Regions from separate parts of the Propionispora hippei DSM 15287 genome, predicted to be linked through region 1. Evidence: riboswitches for the same ligand, from Rfam matches in the RefSeq annotation. Region 1 holds a riboswitch; the other holds the start of a gene.
The links. A riboswitch is a leader RNA that binds a small molecule or an ion and turns the genes downstream of it on or off. The one in region 1 is predicted to bind fluoride.
Positions count from the first base shown of each region.

Region 2: another riboswitch for fluoride. It lies ahead of F3H20_RS17630 (MIP/aquaporin family protein); the one in region 1 lies ahead of F3H20_RS18615 (cation:proton antiporter).

Region 1 is NZ_FQZD01000055.1:5,768-13,986, forward strand. Features, by position in the region: gene F3H20_RS18580 (YybH family protein) at 1-127, opposite strand, end outside; gene F3H20_RS18585 (GDSL-type esterase/lipase family protein) at 307-1,686, opposite strand; gene F3H20_RS18590 (lipase family protein) at 2,072-3,394, shown strand; gene F3H20_RS18595 (class I SAM-dependent methyltransferase) at 3,504-4,136, opposite strand; gene crcB (fluoride efflux transporter CrcB) at 4,347-4,721, opposite strand; gene F3H20_RS18605 (DUF190 domain-containing protein) at 4,757-5,104, opposite strand; gene F3H20_RS18610 (universal stress protein) at 5,370-5,795, opposite strand; gene F3H20_RS18615 (cation:proton antiporter) at 5,797-6,972, opposite strand; fluoride riboswitch at 7,169-7,233, opposite strand; gene eno (phosphopyruvate hydratase) at 7,268-8,219, opposite strand, start outside.
Region 2 is NZ_FQZD01000047.1:187-8,221, reverse strand. Features, by position in the region: gene F3H20_RS17650 (MutS-related protein) at 1-861, shown strand, start outside; gene F3H20_RS17645 (MutS-related protein) at 858-2,381, shown strand; gene F3H20_RS17640 (dynamin family protein) at 2,395-4,293, shown strand; gene F3H20_RS17635 (hypothetical protein) at 4,290-5,081, shown strand; fluoride riboswitch at 5,182-5,242, shown strand; fluoride riboswitch at 5,357-5,417, shown strand; gene F3H20_RS17630 (MIP/aquaporin family protein) at 5,672-6,502, shown strand; fluoride riboswitch at 6,607-6,669, shown strand; fluoride riboswitch at 6,842-6,911, shown strand; gene F3H20_RS17625 (hypothetical protein) at 7,199-7,423, shown strand; gene F3H20_RS17620 (DUF190 domain-containing protein) at 7,464-7,814, shown strand.

The DNA.
Region 1 (8,219 bases):
CGCGAAATTCCTGCCCTTCGGTATAAACAACCGCCTCCTCGGCAAAGCAGGCCACAAACGCCTGCCTGTCACCGCTGGACTTTGCCTCCATAAACGCAGCAATCCGTGGTGGCAATTTTATGGACATGTTCATCCCTTCCTTCATAACCCTATTAATTCTAATAGAACACACCTGTTGTTGTACCGGAGTATCTCCGCTGCGGCATTCACCTAATTGCCGTCTCAAATTATTATACCATCAAAAAGAGCAAATAGTCGCCTTCTTTGATGGTATAATCACATTTACGCTATAAACCAACCGGAAGCTCATTTACCTAAACTGGCCGTGCCGGTAATGCGACCCCAGTTAGCGTTGATAGCGGCAGCCATCATTTGTTTTCCTTTAATATCCAAATGCAGTCCGTCTGTCGCCAATTCGGTCGGCAATAATCCCTCTGGCGACTCCATGCCCTGAGCTACATCAATGTAGTCTTGCATCCGGATGAAGTCATTGATTTTCTGCCGTTCTTGCTGCCAATCCTCCGCAGTCGGTTCGTCAAACGCACGCTTAATATTATCCGGATTAATTGGCGGCAGCGTCAAGAAAACAGGCCGTATCCCATTGGCCAGGCATTTTTTCTTTAAAGCAGTCAAATCCTCAATAATATCCTCCGCTGCATAACCGCCGCGCATACTGTTGGAGCCTCCCATAATGATCAGGTAACGGGGCTTGAACGGCAGCACATCCTGTTCAAAGCGCTCCACCATCGTCGCGCTGGTATCGCCACTCTTACCCAGATTAATCACCGGAAAGTTCAGATAGTGCTGGTAGCTGTATTCCCAGTCCGACGGTGAATACGATACCGCACCGCCGCCATGGGTAATACTGTCGCCGTAAGTGGCCACATCAAAAGCGGCGCCGGCGGCAACACCAAATTTGCCGGCATCCGAATAGACCCCCACCGGATTGCCTTCCTGATCCATTGCCCGTACCCGCCAATAAAAAGGCTTTCTGCCGACTCGGGGCGTGGGATCATAATAGTCAAAGCCCACGGCAATGGCCGAGTCGATGCGATGCTGCGAAGGTTCTATATCATTAGGATTTTCCGGCAGATCATCGAGAATTTCTACTTCATACTTGTCCGCCCCAGCTACAGGAATCCAGGCATATACCGGATAAAGCAACACACTGCCCGCCGTTTGATTAAAAACCGAGGTAGGAATCGGCTTTAGCTGAATGTCCTTGTCCCGGTCCACATACACCTTTTGCACGTCGGAATCTTCCCCGACGCGCTGTCCGTCCAAATTCAGGCCATGGACCCGCCAATAAAAATAATCTTGTTCTAATTGGTCGCTTAGATCGACGTTATAGCCATTAACATAAATATGGGAAGTTGAAAAAAACGGTGCCGGCCGGAAACGTGGATCATCATACACACCCGGATTTTCCTGAAACAACTCAAGTTCATAAGCCACGGCTGACTCCACCTTGGTCCAGCGCAGCACAGGCTTTAAGGATGCCGGATCCTGCTGAGAAAACTCCACGGTTGCCTCCGGTTTATCCGGCCGGTACATTTTTTTCACAACCGTTTGGCCAGCCGTTGTTACCGCCTGTGTATCTACCGGATCTTCCGCCGCCGTTGTACGAAACAGGAAAAGACCTACAATAAAAAGTGCGGTACCACTTAGTAAAAAAAACTTTTTCACGGCTGCCTCCTTCTGGGCAACGTACTTTTCGCTCCCCTTACGTATATTTTTCCGGAAACCCTCTCGCTTTATGCTCCCGGCAAACCTTGTCTGTTTACTGATAATTATAATTATCTTTGGATAAAAAGGCTAGTATCTTGTAGCATTTAAAATAGCAGGTTAGCTTGCAGGGTAAAAAGATCACTGCAAGCTAACCTGCTATTCACTCAAGTCAAGGGACTAACCCTTATGGAAAACACCTGCTATCTATTAAAAAATACCCTCTCCTGACCGGATAGGAAAATATATCCATCCAGTACGCCTTGACAGCCGCTTGTAGCTGCTCCTATAATTTGAATAGTACAACTGACTGTTCAGTCCGGATTCTACGGAAGGAGGTGCGGCTATGAAGCCATTTTTGCGCCTGCTGCTTGTTCTTTGCCTTCTAATCTATCCTTCGGCCGCCGCCTGGGCCGGACCCCAGGAAGATTATGAAGAAGCTTATAAAATTTATCTGGCTGCCACCACAAGCGCAGCAGCCTATAGCGACCGTCTTGGCGAATTAAGCACCCGCTACCTGGAGCAGGACGGCTGGCAAATTGACCATTATGTTCAGCCCCAGGGCCGCTCGGGCGTTCGGTACCTGATTGCCCAGAAAAAGAATACACCCTTTTATTTTATCGCCATTGTCGGTACGGAAAATGAAAAGGATGTTAAACTTGACCTTAAAGTAGATAAAGTATATTTCACCGGCACTACCGATGAAGAAATTTCCGCCGCCGCGGCTAAAAAGAATGTACCTGATACCGAGCCTAAAGTCCATAAGGGTTTTTACCAATTCCTGCAGGCCGGACCGACGGCCACACTGCGCGGCCCCCGCCAGGGCAGCCTGGCGCTGCTCGATCTGCTGGCGGCGAACAAAGACCGCAAACTCTATCTGACCGGACACAGCCTCGGCGGTGCCGCTGCTACCCTGGGCGGCGCAAGACTAATCAGCAGCGGCATGACTTCCGGCCAGCTGGCGGTTATCACCTTCGGCGCCCCCGCTGTAGGAAATGCTGCTTTCGCCAGCAAGTTCGCCCCGATCTTGCCGGTAACCCGCGTCGTCCAGTCCGGCGATCCGGTCACCGGCGCGCTGCAAACACTGGTTGGCGGCTATCAGCAGTTTGGCCGGGAAATAAAATGGCCGGCCCCGGCTTTCGTAAGCGATTCCCATCAGTTAACAGGTTATATCGATTCGGCCATCAAAAATTATTATGACAAACGTCGCCTGGCTATGGAAGCCGGCATGCCGCTTCCCGCTTTTCCAGCCTTTGCCGGGTCCAGCCAGGATAGTGCCTATATCTTGCCGCTGAAAAACAGCTTGCCCGAGAACCTAACCAGCGAATTTTGGTATATGAATGAAGCTTTGCAGGATGAATACCGCCGCACTTTCTCCCGCCAGGTAACACCTGCGGACATGCCGAATTCCTGGCAACAGGCAGCAGCGGCCTCCGGCTGCCGCTGGGTCATTGCCTCCGAAGTCAGTGCCAGCCGCGTTAAGCAAGAAAAGAATACCTATTATATCACCCTGACTCAGACAATCTATGACGCAAAGACCGGCGCTGTCGCCGACACAGCCATTTATTCCACAGGCACCTATACGCTGACTCCCCTGGAAGCCTTTATCCATGCCTTTAAAGAAATGAATATCCATATGAGTACCCGGCTGGCTAAAACTGCCGTATAGTGTCGGTTCCTGTCAGGCGATTGATTGCTTTGCCCAACCTCATATCCAGTATTAACCGCGGTCTGTTCCATAAAAAGAACAGGCCGCTTTTTTAGCGCCCTGTAAGGTACTAAAGTTCTTTCTTATGCCCAAATAAAAAGACATCTGTTGTCACACTTCCATCAGGCTCAGGATACTTCTGTTTCTCGCTGTGGATACAAACCACCTGATTTTCAGCCAGGAGACTTCTTAAAGCGGCTTCCTGAAAATAATTAAAATATAGCGCATCCTGTGAAAAACTGGTGGTTTCAAAACCGGGCTGCTTACCCTCCATAAAGCTTACATATAGATAACCGCCTGGCTTTAACCATTCTGCAGCACGAGCCAAGAGACGTTTAGCCGCTTCCGTTTCCAGATGCACAATGCTGAACGAGAGAATAATCGCATCAAAAGCTGCTGCCGGGAACACTGCTTCTCGCGAATCCTGCAAATAAAACTTTCCCTGTGGAACATGCTGTCTGGCCAATTCCAGCATTTTTTCCGAGAGATCAATGCCTGTAATCTCCAGCCGTTTCGCCGCACAGAGCTGCCTGGCCACATTCCCCGGACCACAGCCAATATCCAAAATACAAGCTCCGTCTTTTAGATAGTCGGAAAATTTTCCAATCTGCCTAACGTAGGGAGTATAGTTCATGAATTTTTCAGCAAACCGCTGATAATTTTCGTTATAGGCGGCAATCGTGTTTTTCGTTTTATCCTCCATACAGCATCACCCCATTCCTTCTGGTGGTTTATCTGGACAGTACTTCGCTATACCCGCGTCCTGTTCCTCTCCGGTATTGACAATCTTCGCCGTTCTGCCTATTAGTTAAAAACCTATCTCCGGCGAAAGATCCCTGATTATCCGGAAAAAGAATAAACCTGGGCTAGATGGTTCACATTCCCCATCTTTTCCCAGGAAATAATTCTTTCCTTAAAACAGTCTGGCAATACCAATCCCCAGCCAGGTAGCAAAAAAGCCGATTCCCAAATTAAGTCCTACATTATAAAAAGCCCGCAAGACATCGGCAGTTTGCAGCAATCGCAGCGTTTCATAACTAAAGGATGAAAACGTAGTCAAACCGCCTATTAAACCAACGGCGACAAGCAGTCGCCAGTAGGGGCTGATGCTTAACCGCTCGGTGGCCATTGTCAAAAACAAACCGATAATAAAGCACCCTACCACATTGACAAGCAACGTCCCAAAGGGAAACTCCGGGCCAAATCGCTCCGCCATCCAGTTGGACACTAAATACCGGATGACTGAACCAATGCCACCGCCGACCGCTACTAAAACAATTCCCAACATATACTTTCACCTCTCTTGCTTCAACCATTACTCTGTTATCGTTTTGGCGGCTTATGACCGTATTTGATAACTTCTATATCGTCAATCGTAACCATTCCCTCCTCCAGCATATCATCCAGAAAAGGTAATAGCTTGGCAACATAATCCTCGCTGTCGATAATCTCCACTAAAATGGGTAAATCACTGGATAAATCCACAATACTGGCCGTATGAATCCGGCTGTTGGCCCCATAACCCACGATGCCGCGGAACACCGTCGCTCCTGCCATGTCCAGTTCCTTAGCCTTCTCCACAATGGCTTGATACAAAGAACGCCGTTTCCAGTGATCGCTTTCCCCGATATAAATCCGTAATCGTTTGGCCTGACTCGCAATTTTGGGCACAAAGACTCCTCCTTCAACTTGATACCAATCAACTTTTTATAGCCCTGCTGCCTACAACCACCTAAACCGGTATAGCAGCGTGTATGATCCTTTGCAGCCTGGTCGCCGGCTGCCACCACGGCAGCCAATACGGCCCGGGCCAGCCAGCTACCGGGCCGTATTTTTGTAATTTTTTCATTAGCCTCAGAGAGTGCTTAATTATCCGAAACAACCCTAACAGCGCTTTTTGTACCATACTTCGTTAACATTTTTTGATATGCTATCTTTATTTTACCACAACAACCGGCACTTTAGCATAGGTAACCACCTTTTGCACCACACTGCCGATAATCAGACTTTTAAATCCGCCCATGCCCCGGGTACCCATGACAATCAAATCGGCCCTGCGATCAACAGCGTAGCGCATCAGGCTCTCTGCCGGATGGCCCTTTAGGATTTCCGTCTGTAGAAAAATCCCCTGTTCCTCACCATAAACCACAGCCTGCTCCAGCAGCGGCCGGTACTGTTTCTCCCCATCGGCGTACCATTCATCCACTTCGTCAATGCTGGAGCTAAATTCAGGGGGCTTAACCACGCTGACTACGACCATCGTCGCCCCCTCAAACCTGGCAGCCAGGCCTACCGCCCAGACTAACGCCTTGTGGCTGCCGGCTGAGCCGTCATAGGCCACAACTATTTTTTTCAGATCCATGTCAATCGGCCTCCCTCTCCCTGATAACCATGTTTTTTATCACTGCCGGCGATTCGCTGGTCTCATCTGTCGGGAAAAACCACTTTTGGGCGATCATCGTCGGCACCACAGCACTCAAAATGACGGTTGCCACCAGTACACTGTACTGTCCCTCATTAATATAATGGTTAGTTAGTCCGTACAGGGACGAAATGGTGCCAAAGGTCAGGCCGGTGCTCATTAGCAAGGTAGTGTAAATACCGGTGCGCGGTGTATAGTGAAACCAGTTAGTCGCCGGCAGTACGCCGATAAATTTAGTCGCCATCTTGATCAGCAGGAAAACCAGGATGGTCCCGGACATCGTATACAAAGCGCCCACCGATACCAGTACTCCCGCTTTAATGAAATAAAACGGCGTAAAAACGGCAAACACAATAGCCCGCATCTTCGTCAACGTTGGCTTGTAATGCTTGAAAAAGCGGGCCATGGCCATGCCGATAATATAGGCCGGCAGTACCGCTTCGCTGCCGCTGATCACCGCCAGGTAGGCCAAAGCCAAGAGTACCAGAAAAATAAACTTGATTTCCGGCTCGCTGACTCGTCCGCCATACCATTTGAATACCCTGGCAGACAGCGGGGTAATAACCACTACGGCTACAATCATAACCGCCGTAAACCAGACAACCTTTAGCGAAAATCCGGTAAAGAGCAGTCCTAAGGCCAGCACCGTCCCCAAATCAGTGACAAAGCAGGCCGCCAGAATGCCTTGCCCTAGTCGACTGGCCGACAGCCCGCTTTCTACCATGACGGCATATACGACGGCCACCGAGGTGGTTGACAGCGCAATGCCGGCAATTTTAGCGGCATTACCATCCCAGCCGAACACATACTCGGCAAACCACATACCGCCCAGAAAGGGCAGCAGAAACGACAAAAAGCCAATCACCAGACTTTCTTTCAGGTTGCCTTTGAGGCTGTCGGGATCAATCTCAGCCCCGGCGAGAAAGGTTAATACCACAGCACCAAAGCCGGCTAAAAATGTAACCCACGGTGTAATCTCCAAATGCACGGCGTTGCCGCCAATCACACCCACGGCAATCTCCATCAGCGCCACCGAAATGCCCAGCCGGATAGACAGGACGGTGGCAATAAGGGCCAGCAGCACCCACTGCGCGGCAATAGCAAAGTTCTGTTCCATTGACAGCTACCTCCTTGTTAGTCCTTGACTAATACTCCCGGGGTGTGTTTTAAATTAGCGGAATGTTCCATGTCGAATAATTTTTGTGAAAAGACAATCTTCGCAAGAAGAATGGCCCTTACTTCTAAAAATTTTAACGATGGATGTCAAAAAAGCACGCTTCAAAGCACTCCGAACCATTTGCCAACACACCCTAGGGAAGGTAGGAGTTATTACCGCGTTCACTGCGGGGTTATGGCGAACTCCATCGCCGGTTTTTACGCCGTACTGCCTGAAAACCCAACCGGCCAGCCTGTCATTGGGCGGCAAAAGGATTGCCGAAGACAGCTTTTCCGCCCAGCTCGGCCTCAATCTCCAACAGGCGGTTATATTTGGCAATGCGTTCGCTGCGGCAAGCCGAACCGGTCTTGATCTGGCCGCCGCCCATGGCCACGGCAAAATCGGCCAGGAACGCATCTTCGGTCTCGCCGGAACGGTGGGAAACAACATAATTCCAGTCGGCCTGGCGGCACATTTTTATGGCCTCCACCGTCTCGCTCACCGTACCGATCTGATTTAGCTTAATAAGCACCGCATTGGTGGTCTTCTCCTTAATGCCGCGGGCAATGAATTTGGTATTGGTGACAAAAATATCGTCGCCTACAATCTGCAACGCCTGACCGAGGGCTGCCGTATGCTCCCGGAAGCCGTCCCAGTCATTTTCCGCTAATCCGTCTTCCAGAGAAACCAGGTAATATTTCTTGGCCCATTCCTTGTACAGCGCCGTCATTTCACTGCTGCTCTTTACTCCCTGCCCTGATTTTGTTAAATGATACTGACCATTTTCATAAAACGAACTGGCTGCCGGGTCAAGTGCCAGAGCAATATCCACACCCGGCACATAGCCGGCTGACCGGATGGCCTCGATAATCAACTCGCAGGCCTCCTCATTGCTCTTCAGGTTAGGTGCAAAGCCGCCCTCATCACCCACGCTGGTGGCATAACCCTGTTGTCCCAAAAGCTTTTTGAGCGCGTGAAAGGTTTCCACACCATATTGCAGGGCTTTGGCAAAGGTAGGCGCGCCGACCGGCATAACCATAAACTCCTGAAAATCCACACTGTTGTCGGCATGCTTGCCGCCGTTTAAAATATTCATCATCGGCACCGGCAGCCGCACCGCCTCGCTGCCGCCCAGATAGGCATAGAGTGGCAAGCCCCGTTCTATCGCTGCGGCCCGGGCAGCCGCCATGGAAACGCCCAGAATGGCG
Region 2 (8,035 bases), on a different contig from region 1:
GAAGCGCAAATATTGGATTGCGTAGCCCAATTGAATCCCGACAGCTTTGCCAGGCTCGACGCTTTTTGCGAAAAATATAGCCGATTTCCCGATGAGACATTGGTTATGTTTGACCGGGAAGTACAATTTTATATGGCTTACCTGGAACATACTGATCAGCTAAAGCAGGCGGGCCTGCGGTTTTGCTATCCACAGCTTTCCGCTACCTGTAAGGAAATTTACAATTACGACGGGTTTGATCTGGCTCTGGCCGCTCAACTGGTTGGCCGGAAGGCAGCCGTTGTGTGTAATGATTTTCACTTACAGGGCCGTGAACGGATTATTGTGGTAACCGGTCCGAACCAAGGCGGCAAGACAACCTTTGCCCGTACGTTTGGCCAACTGCATTATCTGGCTGGGTTGGGCTGTCCTGTTCCGGGGCGGCAAGCAAAACTCTTTTTGTGCGACAGGTTGTTTACGCATTTTGAAAAAGAAGAAGACATCAACAATCTGCGCAGCAAACTGCAGGATGATTTGGTAAGAATTCATGATATTCTTGACCGGGCTACGGCAAACAGCATCATTATTATGAATGAAATCTTTACCTCCACCACGTTGAACGACGCCGTGCTGTTGGGCAGGAAGATTATGCAGCGAATCATGGAACTGGATTTGTTGTGTGTTTGTGTAACCTTCATCGATGAATTGGCCGCGTTAAGCGAGCAAACCGTGAGTATGGTGAGTACCGTAGTGCCCGACGATCCGGCCAGGCGAACGTACCGGATTGTGCGAAGGCCTGCCGACGGCCTGGCCTATGCTATATCTATTGCCGAAAAGTACCGGCTTACCTATCGCTTGCTAAAGGAGCGCATACCATCATGAAAGCTTTTCTTATGTATAGGGACCGTGACTTTAATTTGCAACAGGCCCTGCCGGCCAATGCTGACGACCTGGTGCAGGATCTGGAATTGACTACGTTGTTTCAGGCCATGGCTTCCGGTGATCAATTTCTCTTTGATGTGGCCAGGAAAAGCCTGTTGTGCGGGACGGAGGATATAGACACTATTCTTTATCGCCAGGCTATTCTTAAGGATTGTCTGAACAATCCTGCTGTGGTCAGAAAGATGTACCTTATTGTCACAGAGGCCATGGAGGAAAAAAAGAAAAAGCTCTATTTCAGCATTTTCGGCCGCTATCCGGCAGGCATTCTGTATAGCGCACGGGAAGCCCTGCAACTGTTTCTGGCCTGGCTGAAACAACTTAAGCAGCTGGCTGATGAATATGCCGGTAACTTTGAATCGGAGGGCTTTCGGGTGCTTTTTGCCATGCTTCGGCAAGAGCTTGCTGATGACTATTTTGCCCTGGTACAGGAGCATTTGCGGCACCTCCAGTTCCGTAGCGGCGTGCTGGTCAGCGCTGCGCTGGGCAAGGGCAACGAGGGGACCGGCTACACCCTGCATAAGGTCCAGGATAAAAAGCAAAGCTGGCTGGAGCGGCTCTTTGCTCAGCAGCCGCCGGCCTATACGATCCATATCCATGAGCGGGATGAAGCCGGTGCCAGGGCGCTGGGAGAGTTAAAGGACCGGGGGATTAACCTGGTTGCCAATGCCCTGGCCCAGTCTGTGGAGCATATCAACAGTTTTTTTGCCATGCTGCGGACGGAACTGGCTTTTTATGTCGGTTGCTTGAATTTGCGGGAGAAACTTGCCGCCAAGGAGGAGCCGGTTACTTTTCCCGTTCCCGTAGCCAGCCAGGAGCGTTGCCTTTCCTTTAAGGGGCTGTATGACATTTGCCTGACCTTGCTCCTGGCGCAGCGGGTGGTAGGCAATGACGCGCAGGCCGATCAGAAAAACCTGGTGATGATCACCGGCGCCAACCAGGGGGGCAAGTCGACCTTTTTACGCAGTATCGGCCTGGCTCAACTGCTTATGCAGTGCGGGATGTTTGTACCGGCAGAAGCTTTCTGTGCCCGCGTGTGCAGCGGTCTGTTCACGCACTATAAGCGGGAAGAAGACACGGCGATGACCAGCGGCAAACTGGATGAAGAGCTTAGCCGGATGAGCGGTATGGTAGACAATATCAGGCCCCAGTCCCTGATCCTGTTCAATGAATCCTTTGCCGCGACAAACGAACGCGAAGGCTCGGAAATTGCCAGACAGATCGTGTCCGCCTTACTGGAAAAGCACATTCAGGTGTTTTTTGTTACCCATCAATATGCGTTGGCCCATGGTTTTTATGAGAAAAAGCTGGATAACGCGATTTTCCTGCAGGCCGAGCGGCAAAATAGCGGAGAACGGAGCTTTAAAATAGTGGAGGGCGAACCGCAGCCCACCAGTTTTGGGGAAGACTTATATACCGGAATATTTGGTGTAACAGCTGATGTTTTAGAAACTACCGGTTAGGGGGTACGGGCGTATGAACAAAAAGGATGGTGCCTATGTTGCCGCAGCGCGGCCGGCTGACCCGGAAGATGCCGCGCCGGTTAATCCCGATTTGGCCAAGCTGCGGGGCTATACGCAGGCGAAATTGTTCCTGGCCGAGCAGCTACGGCTGCAGCGCGAAGCTCTGACAACGCTGGGCCGGGAAGAAAGCGGGCGACGGTGCGGGGAGCTATTGGTAAAGCTAGCGGAAGACCGGTTCATACTGGCCGTAGTCGGCCAGTTCAAACGGGGCAAGAGCTCGCTGATGAATGCGATCATTGGGCGCGAACTGCTGCCTACCGGTGTGCTGCCTCTTACCTCGGCGATAACGGTGCTTAAGTACGGCGCTACGGAACGGTTGGTGGTTCGCCGGGAAAATTCGCTGTTCCCCGATGAACTGCCTGTTGCGGCGCTGGCCGACTATGTTACCGAAAAGGGTAATCCGTCCAATCAAAAAAAGGTAAAGACCGCCACGGTCGAATTGTCTGTTCCCTTTTTGCGGCGCGGCGTTGAATTTGTTGACACACCGGGTGTCGGCTCGGTCGTTGCGGCCAATACGGCAACCACCTACGGCTTCTTACCCGAATGTGACGCCGTATTGTTTGTCATTAGCGTGGATACGCCGCTGACCAGTCTGGAGCTGGCCTTTCTCCGGGAGATCCGGGAATATGTGAACCGGATTTTCTTTGTTGTGAATAAGCTGGATCTGGTGAGTCCTGCCGAACAGGAGGCGGTACTAACGTTTGTGACCGATACCATCCGGCAACAAACCGGGGGCGCTGCGATAAGGGTCTTTCCCGTTTCCGCCCGGCAGGGACTTGCTGCCCGGCTGACCGGTGACCTGGCCGGCTATGAACAAAGCGGTATGAAAGCGCTGGAAGAAACCCTGGCTGCTTTTCTGGCGGAGGAAAAGTCGCAGGCCTTCCTGGCGGCGGTGCTGCATAAGGCGCTGCAAATAGGGGATGCGGCGATGGAGCAGGATTTCTGCCAGGAAGCCGCCGGACCGGGGGATAGTGGACAGGCCAGAGAAAAGCCAGCCGGTACGGCCCGGCGCGATAGCTCTGCTGTGGCGCTGGTCATGGCTGTGCAGGCAAAACTGGCGGCTTTGGCTAAACGGATGCAGGAAAATCAGCCGGCAGCGTTGTTAGCCGGCGACTTTCTGCCAGGGATACCGTTATCCGCCGAGGCAGTAAATCCGGCGGCCTTCGCCGTGCCGGCACCCGCCCCGGCAAAGCGCTTGCCCGAGTTGGGGGGCAAGGGCTGCCCGGTGTGCCGGCATTTGGAGAACTATGGGCGGGAATTCTTCCGCCGCTGGCAGTACCAGATCACCATGCAGGAACAGGACCAGGCCGGTTTTGCCGCGGAACTGGGCTTTTGCCCGCTCCATACCTGGCAGCTGCTCGCCTTAGCTTCGTCCCACGGCGCTTCCGTCGGTTATGCGCGGCTGGCTGAAGAGGCCGCCCGCCGTTTGCATCGGATCAGCGACGGGCCAGCCAGGGAGGAGAAGCTGCGGCAACTGGTGCACGATTCCCGGAATTGCCGGGTCTGCCGGCTGCTCCGCCAAGCCGAGGCGGATTATATCGGGCAGCTTGCCGTCTGGCTTGGCGAAGCTGCCGGGCGGCGCTGGTATCGACGTTCCCAGGGCGTTTGTCTTCGCCATCTTAGTTTACTGGTGGCGGCTGTTGCCGCAGACGATCAGCGGTTTCTGATTGATCATGGGGCGCAGCGGTTTGAAGAGGCGGCGGAAGATATGCGCAGCTATGCCCTGAAGCATGAAGCGGTCCGCCGGGAGCTGCAGAACCGTGATGAGGAGGAGGCTTACCGGCAGGCGGTCATCCATCTTGTCGGTGAACGGTATGTGTGTATTCCCTGGCCGGAGGACGGAATCCTATGAGCGGACCACGTATCCAAGCTGCCCTTGGCAAATTGCGGGCCTTGCGCGAAGGGGACGAGGCGATAGCCGAGCTGATCGACTGTGGACAAGCGGCTGTGGGGCCGCTCCGTGAATTTTTGTTCAGCCGTGAGCCCTGCGGCCTATTTCAACCGCGCTGTCAGGCTGTAGAGGCTTTGGTCAAGCTGGGGGCCAAAGCAGTACTGCTTGAATTTTTAACCGCTCCGCGAAGTTTCGCTGATCCTGTGGAACAGGCCGGTGAGGATGCCGTGTTGAGTTTTGTTGCCCGTGCGTTGACTCGCTGGCCGGACGATGCGACCTTTTTGCTATTGTTGGCGGTGGCAAAACACAAGCTGCTGCCGGGTATTGTGGATGCTTTGGGTGAGTACCGCCGAATGGACGCCCTGCCTGTTTTGGCTGCCGCCCTGGCTGAGGACTTTTGCCGGTCGGCGGCGGAAACGGCTTTTCGCAAGCTGGGGCCGGCCGCTTGTTCCTGTTTGCTGTCTTTGGCCGTTCGGACAGTGCCTTTGGCGGATGTGGAACTCGAATCCAGCCTTCGGCTCCGGCGCAGTGCGCTGAATCTGTTTGATGAGCTATACCCGCGCCAGGCAGTACCCCAAACGGTGTGGGAACTGGTGCTGGATGCTGATATCCAGGTTGCCTTGACCGCCTGCTCCATCTGTCTGGCGAGAGACTCCGGCGCTGGACGGGAAAAAGTGCTGCTGCGCCTGGCCGAACTATGGGAAAGCGGTGACTGGGCGGTTCGTATGGCAGTGGAGGAGTTATATTAGCAAGATGTGCTCCCGTATTCGGGTTACAGGTTTAATAAAGCAGGTTCAATAGAGCATTGACTGAATTGTTTGACTATTGTACAATGAATATATAATAGGTATAGGAAAAGGCGATGGAGTTCGCCATAAATCCAACCGAGGATAATGACTCCTACCATATGCGGTAGGAGTCTGTTTTTTTGTCTTAAAAAGCGTGTACCGTCTATTTATTGTACGTTACAGAATCCATATAGGGAGAGGGGAGCCTTGCAGCGGTCAAGCTAGAGCATTTAAATATAAGAAGAGGCGATGGAGTTCGCCATAAATCCGATCAGGAATAATGACTCCTACCATATGCGGTAGGGGTCTATCTTTTTGTCTTAAAAAAAGCGTGTACCGTCTGTTTTTATTGCCGGCGACGGTGAAGTCGCAAGGGAATGGCGGCGGAGCGAAGGGCAGTGCTTTATAGAAAGGGGATGATAATCTGGGGAAAGGGAACCGTGAACCGTAAGAGGCAACAGACTGAGGGGGTGGTGCTTTAGCTGGTTTTACATGGATTAGTGGGTGATAGTAAGAAATCATATTTTTAATCAATAGAAGGAGGAGACAGCATGCGTGATTCTGTTTGGGGAGAATATTTAGCTGAAGTGATAGGGACTGCTTTTTTGATCATGGGCGGTACCGGGGTCGCTGCCATGGCGATTTTGTACGGATCGTTTAGTGGGGACTATTGGGGTATATGTGTCTTATGGGGATTAGCCGTAACCTTTGCCGTTTATCTTGTCGGAGCCATATCGGGCGCGCATTTAAATCCGGCGGTGACTATTGCCTTTGCCATATATGGCGGGTTCCCCTGGAAAAAAGTATTTGGTTTTATTATTGCCCAGGTGATTGGGGCGTTTATCGGCGCGGCAATTACCTATCAGTTGTATTCTCCCGTTATTGATGCGTATAATATTGTGCACAATACTACCCGTGATGCGGCGCAGGGACTTACCACGGCAGGTGTCTTTTTTACCAGTCCCAATGCAGGAATTACAACAGGCCATGCGTTTATTGACCAAATTATATTAACGGCAGCCCTGGTAATAGGCATACTTGCTATTTCGGACAAATGGAATACAAACAGTCCCGGTGCCAACACAGCTCCCCTGATGGTTGGCCTGCTGGTGGCATTAGTCGGTGGTTTTGGCGGGCAGTTAGAAGCCTGGGCTATTAATCCTGCCCGTGATTTGGGACCGAGACTGTTTTGCTGGTTAATGGGCTGGGGACAAAACGCGTTTCCCGGTATCCAGGGTTATTGGTGGGTGCCGTTGATTGCTCCCGTGATTGGCGGTATTCTGGCCGGAGCTATCTATAGCTTTCTTTTGCAGCCGTTTATGCCGGGAAACCCGGAGCGTGTTAAAGCGGCAGGCATTATGAAGAAGGCTGAAGCCAACTAAATTTAAAGAGGGTAGTTGCTGCGTACCCGTCATCGTTCGTATACCTGCGGCAGGTTTATATTGACGATGGTCCAGGCAGCCTGGTATAATAGGTCCATAATTCAATTAACAGCGGCGATGGAGTTCGCCTCACCCTTTTTGCAGACGCTAATGACTCCTACCACTTAAGTGGTAGGAGTCTATTTTTTTGCCTTGCGCTTGATAGTGACAATAAGTCTTGTCCCTGGGAGGCAGGAAAAGTGCTCAGAAAATAGGTAGCTTGTTGAAAGATCAGACCAGCTTTGTAGCCCAATCGGTTCGCTCAGGAGTAACTCCAATTTGGTTTTTTTAGTAGTCTAGCCAGAGGACGGCGATGGAGTTCGCCATAACCCCGCAGTGAAAGTAATGCGGTAATAACTCCTACTTTACTATTACTATGGCCAGGGCCGGTAAGCTTATTACTGGTCCTGGGCCGGGAAGGAGGCAATTGCAGAGGGGATAAAGTTTTTCCGTTATTGCGTAGTGTTAGCTATGAGCCTCGTTGTCAAAGCTTTGTTCAAGTGAATGAGCTTTGCGGCGGCATGGAGGTTTTGCCCGTGCCGGAATCGGCGATAACACCCTGCAGTTAAGTGCGTGTCTCGGAGTGAAATGATGCTAGGCGAGACTTTGTTATGGTGGCTGACGGAGGCTGTGGAGTGGATTGGAGGAGTAAGTAGCATGTTGCAGCTTGAGCTGGAATATCTGTTTAATCTTATTTTCTTTGCCATATCAATATTTTTGGGGTTATGGCTGATGGAGAAGGTTGGTAAGAAACGGTCCGGTATTTGGCAAGACCGGGCGAGGCTGGCCGTTGTGCTGGCCTTCGGCGCTACCCTGCTGCATTTGGTTGTCCGTGCGGCGGTTGCGCTGGCTTATATCGTAGGGCTTCCGGCGAAACTGTAATGCGAATAGGATATGAGGTCAATGGGAAGGAGGAATCTTGGTGCCTAAAATTGCAAGTAAGGCTAAGCGCTTGCGAATTTATATTGGCGAGGATGACCACCGGAAACGGCGGAATTTGTATAACTCACTTGTGGAAAAGGCAAAAGAACTGGACATGGCGGGAGCAACCGTACTGCGGGGAGTGATGGGCTATGGGGCGAATAGCCGGATTCATACAGCTACCCTCCTGGATCTGTCCAGTGATTTGCCTGTTTTGATTGAGATTATCGACAGTGAGGAGTATATTGCCAAGCTGCTGCCCTTTTTGGATGATGCGTTGGAAGAAGGAATGGTTATGATTGATGATGCGGAGGTTATCAAATATGGCCGCCAGTTCTCCAAGGAGCAGTAGCGGAGTTAATTGTTTGTGTTGGGTTGCAGCCTTTTGAGAAGAGGACCTGTGTGACATGGTGGCGTAGCGGCTCAGTATCGTGGACGGATTTCTAGGGAACCGCTGATTTAATAAACCTGCCGGCCTGGCGAGAGATTTTTTCGGCTGGCAAGGAAGTAAAACCGCAGGAATAGCGGTCCCTATTTCAAGGTTTTGCTGACGCAGCCAGACGGAAAAAGATC